Regions from separate parts of the Glycomyces sp. NPDC050141 genome, predicted to be linked through region 1. Evidence: riboswitches for the same ligand, from Rfam matches in the RefSeq annotation. Region 1 holds a riboswitch; the other holds the start of a gene.
What was found. A riboswitch is a leader RNA that binds a small molecule or an ion and turns the genes downstream of it on or off. The one in region 1 is predicted to bind cyclic di-AMP.
Positions count from the first base shown of each region.

Region 2: linked by a shared signal. The riboswitch ahead of ACZ60M_RS20820 (C40 family peptidase) and the one ahead of ACZ60M_RS09565 (C40 family peptidase) in region 1 are both predicted to bind cyclic di-AMP.

Region 1 is NZ_JBVJHZ010000011.1:116,185-119,523, reverse strand. It holds gene ACZ60M_RS09585 (sugar ABC transporter permease) at 1-396, shown strand, start outside; gene ACZ60M_RS09580 (hypothetical protein) at 559-759, opposite strand; gene ACZ60M_RS09575 (heavy-metal-associated domain-containing protein) at 851-1,096, opposite strand; gene ACZ60M_RS09570 (metal-sensitive transcriptional regulator) at 1,093-1,446, opposite strand; cyclic di-AMP (ydaO/yuaA leader) riboswitch at 1,702-1,854, shown strand; gene ACZ60M_RS09565 (C40 family peptidase) at 1,863-2,801, shown strand; gene ACZ60M_RS09560 (beta-N-acetylhexosaminidase) at 3,005-3,339, opposite strand, start outside.
Region 2 is NZ_JBVJHZ010000041.1:4,716-8,054, forward strand. It holds gene ACZ60M_RS20810 (MerR family transcriptional regulator) at 1-610, shown strand, start outside; gene ACZ60M_RS20815 (spermidine synthase) at 607-1,428, shown strand; cyclic di-AMP (ydaO/yuaA leader) riboswitch at 1,766-1,932, shown strand; gene ACZ60M_RS20820 (C40 family peptidase) at 1,940-2,917, shown strand; gene ACZ60M_RS20825 (sigma-70 family RNA polymerase sigma factor) at 2,983-3,339, opposite strand, start outside.

The sequences.
Region 1 (3,339 bases):
GGGGCGCTGGGCGTCTCGACGTGGCTGATGAAGGGCTTCTTCGACACGATCCCGAAGGAGCTGGACGAGGCGGCGACGATCGACGGTGCGACGCACGCGCAGATCTTCTTCGGGATGATCCTGCCGCTGGCGGCGCCGATCATCGCGATCTCGGGGATTCTGGCGTTCGTGGGCACGATGAACGACTTCGTGCTGGCGAGCCTGTTCCTGACCGACCGGCCGGAGATGACGCTGGCGGTCGGGTTGAAGACGCTGACGGCGGACAACTCCCCGGCGAGCTATTTCGGGATCTTCGCGGCGGGGACGCTGCTGACCTCGGTGCTCACGGTGGGCGTGTTCATGAGCCTGCAGCGGTACATCGTCTCCGGCCTGACCGGTGGAGCGGTGAAGGGCTAGTTGGACTTTCTGCTCGACACACAAAATCCTGTCCGCCGAGCCGATTTACGGCTCGCAAGCGTCGCCGAGACGGGGCAGGTAACACGAAGGGCCCGGATCAGGGGGAGCCTCCCTCCCCTCGGTCCGGGCCTTTTGCTTTGTGCGCGTTGCGGGTAGCGGGTGCTACCAGTGCGGGGGGCGTTCGGCGAGGAGGTCGAGGTCGCGGGCGGAGAACTCGGACTTCCGGGGGCGGCGTGCGGGGGCTTCGCCCCAGCCGCGGTCGGTGTCGTCGGAGGTCTGGTCCGGGAGCACGGAGAAGTCCTCGTCGAGCTCTACAGAGCGCAAGTCGTCGGAGCCGGTGCGCTCGTCGTCGGAGACTGCCATGCCCCCGACTGTACTTGAGGGACACCTGGCGGCGGCAATAACGAGGCCCTGAACACCCGGTGAACGGGTGTTCAGGGCCTTGGTCAGACGCTTATTGAGCCTGGCCGACGAGTTCGTATCCGGCCTCGTCGACGGCTTCGCGGACGGCGTCCTCGGTGAGGGCCGCCTCGCTGGTGACGGTGACCTTGCCGGTCTCGAGGACGACGGCGACGTTCTGTACGCCGGGGAGGGCGGTGATCTCCTGGGTGACGCTGCCGACGCAGTGGCCGCAGGTCATGCCCTTGACTTCGTACACGGTCTCCATTGCTTCTCCTTCGCTGAGCGCGGTGGTGTTCAGGTTCTGAGCAGTCGGGCCACCGCGTCCGAGGCCTCTTTGACCTTGGCTGCGGCGGCGGTCGGGTCACCCGAGGTCTGCGCCTCCGCGACGCAGTGGGCCAGGTGGCCTTCGAGGAGGTTGAGCGCGACGGCCTGGAGTCCCTTGGTGGAGGCGGAGATCTGGGTCAGGATGTCGATGCAGTACTGGTCGTCTTCGACCATCCGCTGGATGCCCCGGACCTGGCCTTCGATGCGCTTGAGGCGGCGGGTGAGGGCCGCCTTGTCGCCGTGGTACCAGTAGTGGCCGTCGTGGCCGTCGTGCGCGGGCGCACCTTCGGTCGGCTCCGCGGTGTCGGTCGGGTCGTTCGCCATGTCACGCCTTTCGTGTGCGCCGTCCTCCGGTCGCCAGTGTATACCCCTTAGGGGTATCTCGGCAACTGCTCGTCAGCTCAGTGCAGCGGCCCGTAGTATTCCGTGCCATTGTGTGAAAAATTCTCCCCCCGCCCTTGTCAAGGGCCACAAGGGCCTCTAACGTGAACCCGTCGCGTCGGAAACTCGGGGGCACCCCGCACCCGCCGAGCGGCACCGCCGAGTCGGAGGGGCACCAGTCACGGTGAAGCTTGCGAACCGTAATTGGCACTGTTCCACTGAACCGGGGAACCAGCAGTCGGCATCGAACGCAGGGCCGACGGGGTGAATCGCGTCCCCGGGCGCGTAGGGCGACCCTTCCTTCCGCCCGAACCCGACAGCTAACCCGGTAGGCGGCCAAAGGAAGGAGCGCCTCCCTGGTGCGTACCCGGCGAATCACTGCCGCCGTCATGGCCGCAGCACTGATCCCCGTGAGCGCCTCGCTGTTCACGACCTCTACGGCGAACGCGCAGACGAGCGAGGAGATCCAGGCCGAGATCGACAAGCGCCACTCCGAGCTCGAGAAGGTCATCGAGGACTACAACGCCAAGCGCGAAGAGCTCGACGACGCCAACCGGCTCATCGCCGAGATCGAGGCCCAGCTGCCCGAACTCGAAGCGTCCACCGCCGAAGCGAACGAGGCCCTCGCCGAGTACGCCGCCTCGGCGTACACCGCCGGCGACTTCGCGATGGTCAACTCCGTGCTCGCGGGCGACCCCACCGACTTCGCCGACCGCCTCATGTACCTCGACAACCTCACCGCGGCCGAGAACGAAGCGCTGCAGGCGAACCTGACCCAGGTCCAGGAGCTCGAGACCCGCAAGACGGAGCTCGAGACGCTCAAGGCCAGCGCCGACGAGATCCTCGGGGACATCGAGAAGCAGCAGGACGAGATCGAGGCCGAGATCGCCGACCTCGAGGACGAGTACGACGACGCATACGCCGAGGAGAACCCCGAGCCCGACTGGGGCGACTACACCGGCTCCTCCGGCGTCGTCGACTTCGCCTACGACCAGCTCGGCGACCAGTACGTGTACGGCGCCTCCGGCCCCGACGAGTGGGACTGCTCCGGCCTCACCCAGGGCGCGTGGGGCGCGGTCGGGGTCTCCCTCTCGCACAACACCGAGATGCAGTGGGACGAGACCGCGCGGATCTCCCGCGACGAGCTCCAGGAAGGCGACCTCGTCTTCTACAACGGCCTGAGCCACGTCGCCATCTACATCGGCGACGGCCAGATCATCCACGCCCCCAACTCGACCACCGTTGTGAAGATCGCCGACATCGACATCATGGGCATCGACGGGTACGGGCGCCCTTAGCGGGGAAGCGAGCTCTCCCGGGCCCGGCGGGGCCCGGGACGCAGACTCCCCGGCGGCGGCACCGGCGGTCCCGATTGCTGACCCTGCTGCTGACCCGCAATGCGCCGATACCGCCGTCGGGGACTGATTTCATAGTAGAGAAACCCGTGCGGGCCGCCGAGGCGGCCCGCACGGGTTTCGTTTCACACCAAGACTATTCGGCCCTATTCAACCTCGGGTGCGGTGAACTCCCAGTCGAAGCGGCGGTAGCGGCCCGTGCCGCCGCGCTGCCACGGCTTCGCGCCCTCGAGCGGGCGGTAGCCGATGCCCATGGCGTGCAGGCGGTCCAAGTGGGCTTCGAGGCGGTCGAGCACCGGGTTCGCCTCGCGCACCGCCTGACCGGTCCAGGCGACCTCCGCGAACACCGCCAGGCGCGGGAACGCGGCGTACTCGACGTCGCGCGGCTCCGGCAGGTACTCCGACCACAGCTGGGCCTGGACGCCGAGGATCTTGGAGGCGTCGATGCCGGGCGGGACCGGGTCCCACTCGGCGACCTTCG
Region 2 (3,339 bases), on a different contig from region 1:
GTACTACCTGCGGGAGCACCTGCTCCAGCCCGGGGAGCACGGCGAGGGCAACACCGTCGAGTACGGCCAGGCCCACGTGCACCGGCTGACGCTCATCCGGGCCCTCTCCGAGACCGCCGGACTGTCAGTCGCGCAGATCGGCGAGGTCCTGACCGTGCTTGGGCGCCACCCGGAGTCGGCGTTCCAGGCGCTCGGCGCGACCCTCGCGGCCACGCACCGGGACCCGAAGTTCTCGCTCGCGAGCGAGGGCACCCACGATGCAGCCGAGCGCACCGTGGACCAGCTGCTGAACGAGTACGGCTGGGCCGAGGTGGCGCCGCCGAACTACCGGGACGCGCTGGTCACCGCCCTCTCCGCGTTCTACCGCTTGGGGAACCCGGACCCGCAGGAGGTGCTGGGCCACTACGCGGACGCGGCGGCGGCGCTGGCCTCGGCGGACATGGAGGCGATCGCGGAGGCCACGAAGATCGAGGGCGTGAACGTGGAGCAGGCGGTCGTGGCCACGGTGCTCGGCGAGACGATGTTCGCGGCACTGCGGCGCATCGCGCACGTCGCGGCCTCGGCCAGGACCCAGGCCGGGCAGGGCCCTTCGGGCACAATGGGTCCGTGAACCCGTCCGAGAAGCCCGCCCTCCGCATCGACCGCGACCCCTCACGCCGGAACCTGCTGCACCTCGTCGCCGACGAGGTCGTGCAGGCCACGGTCGACCTCGACGACCCGTCCTATCTGGATGCGGAGTACATGCAGCGGATCGCCTACCTCATCGACGCGATGGAGGAGCCGAAGCGGCCGCTGCGGGCCCTGCACCTGGGCGCGGGCGGGCTCGCGATGGCCCGGTACGTGGCGGCCACCAGGCCCGGCTCGTACCAGCAGGCGGTCGAGACGAACGAGGAGCTCGTGGCGCTCGTGCGGGCCGAGGCGCCGCTGCCGCGCGGCGTGAAGGTGAAGATCCGGCACACCGACGCGCGCGAGGCCGTCGAGTCCGCGCCGGACGCGAGCTACGACCTGATCGTCACCGACGTGTACGCGGGTGCGCGGGTGCCCGCGCACGTCACGAGCACCGAGTTCCTGCAGCAGGCGCGCCGGGTGCTGCGCGCGGGCGGGCACTACGCGGTGAACCTGTGCGACGGCGGCAAGATGCAGTTCCTCAAGCCCGCGCTCGCGGCGATGGGCGCGGTGTGGGAGCACACGGCGGTCATGGCCGAGCCCGCGGTGCTGCGCGGGCGGCGGTTCGGGAACGTGGTCGCGGTGGCCGCCGACGTCGAGCTGCCGGTCGCCGCGCTGCGGCGCCGCTGCGCGGGCGCGGCCTTCCCGTGCCGGGTCCTGGAGGGCACGGAGCTGAAGGAGTACATCGGCGGCGCGCCCCCGGCGACGGACGCGACCGCGATCCAGTCCCCGCCGCCCCCGCGCTCCCTCCGCAGCTTCTGACCGCGCAGCCGCCGCGACCGCGCCCCGGTTCACTGTCGTACCCCGCGGGCATCATCGAAACCGGGGGCGGTTGCGAACCCGAGCTCTCCGCGCCTCCACCCGGCCCATCGCCACGTAGCCCGTTCGGGCAATAAACCCGCTGGATAGTGGCCCTGTCTCCCGGCGCGTCCTCACTGTCCGTTACTGGAGAGCGGCGCGACTCACAGAGGACTTGGCGATTCGGGTCACTGTGCGTTAGCGTCGGCGGCTGTTCCGTTCGGGTCTTCAGGGCTCCCCCAGAGACCCACCCGTCCGGACCTGCCGAGCCGCGCTCGCATGCCGCCCGTTCCTCCCGGTTCCGGGCGATACACCGATGCGCGGGCCGGGGACCCAGCCGTGCCGCACCCCCCAGTCTCCACCCGCGGCACACGGGGTGAATCCCGCTGCAGCGCAGCCGCAGCGGGTAGGGCGCGCTTCCCTGCCCGAACCCGACAGCTAACCCGGTAGGCGGCCGAGGAAGAAAGGCCACCTAGTGGCTCACGCCTGCTCTGAAACCGCATATCGTTCGCGAACCAGCGCCATCATCCGCCGCGTCGCCGTCTACACCGGCGTCACCGTCGCCACTGTCGGGCTCGTGACCGCGTTCGCCGGCACGAACGCCGACGCCGCCGACATCGACTACAGCTCGGCCTCCGCCGCCGAGATCGAGGACTACCTCACCGACCTCGAGACCCAGCGCGACGCCTCCGCCGCCGACCTCACGGACCTCCAGGCCCGCCTGGACGCGGCCCAGGCCGTCATCGACGCCGCCGCCGCCGAGTACGGCACCTCCGACGCGCAGCTCACCGTCGTCACCGCCGCGGTCGAATCCGCCGAGGACGACCTCGACGCGAAGGTCGCCACCCTCGTGGCCTACGCGCAGGAGCAGTCCGACAAGTACGAGGAGGCGCAGGACGCCTCCGAGACCGCCGAAGCGCTCACCGCCGACATCACGGCCGTGCAGAGCGAGATCGCGGACCTCGACAAGCAGATCGACGAGGCCGAGCAGGCCCACGACGAGGCCGAGGACGCCGAAGCCGCCGCTGCCGCCGAGGCCGAGGCCTCCGCTTCCAGCGAGTCCTCCTCTTCCTCCGACTCCGGCTCGACCGCGGCCTACAGCGCCGACGCCGCCACCGCCGCCGTCCAGTTCGCGAAGGACCAGCTCGGCGAGTCCTACGTGTTCGGCGCCGCGGGCCCCGACACCTGGGACTGCTCCGGCCTCATCTCCGGTGCGTACGGCGTCTCCGGCATCTCCCTGACCCACTCCACGTGGACCATGTGGGACGAGACCAGCGCGATCGACGAGAGCGACCTGCAGCCTGGCGACCTGATCTTCTACAACGGCCAGAACCACGTCGCCATGTACATCGGCGACGGCGAGGTCATCCACGCCCCCAAGCCCGGCGACGTCGTGAAGATCACGAAGCTGGAGTACATGGGCATGTCCGTCGACGGCTACCGCCGCGTCTGACGCACCGAGCACGACGAAAGGGCCGGGGCTTTCGCCCCGGCCCTTTCGCTATGCGGTCCTAGTGCTTACGCCGCTTCAGCCATGACCTGGTCGTTGGCCAGCTCCTTGAGGCGGGCCAGCGCCTGGATCTCGAGCTGGCGGATGCGCTCGCGCGACAGGTGGAACCGGTGCGCGACCTCCGTGAGCGAGTGCTCGCGGCCGTCCTCGAGCCCGTAGCGGGCCTTGACGATCCCGGCCGAACGCTCGTCGAGGTGGTTGAGCATCATCTCGATCCGCTGGCGCTCCATCCCGGCGAGGACGACGTCCTCGGGGCTGGGCTCGTCGGAGTCGGCGACGAGGTCGCCGAGGTTGGTGTCGCCGTCGTCGCCGATCGGCGTGTCGAGCGAGACGGTGTCCTGGCTCCAGCGGATGAGCTCGTTGAC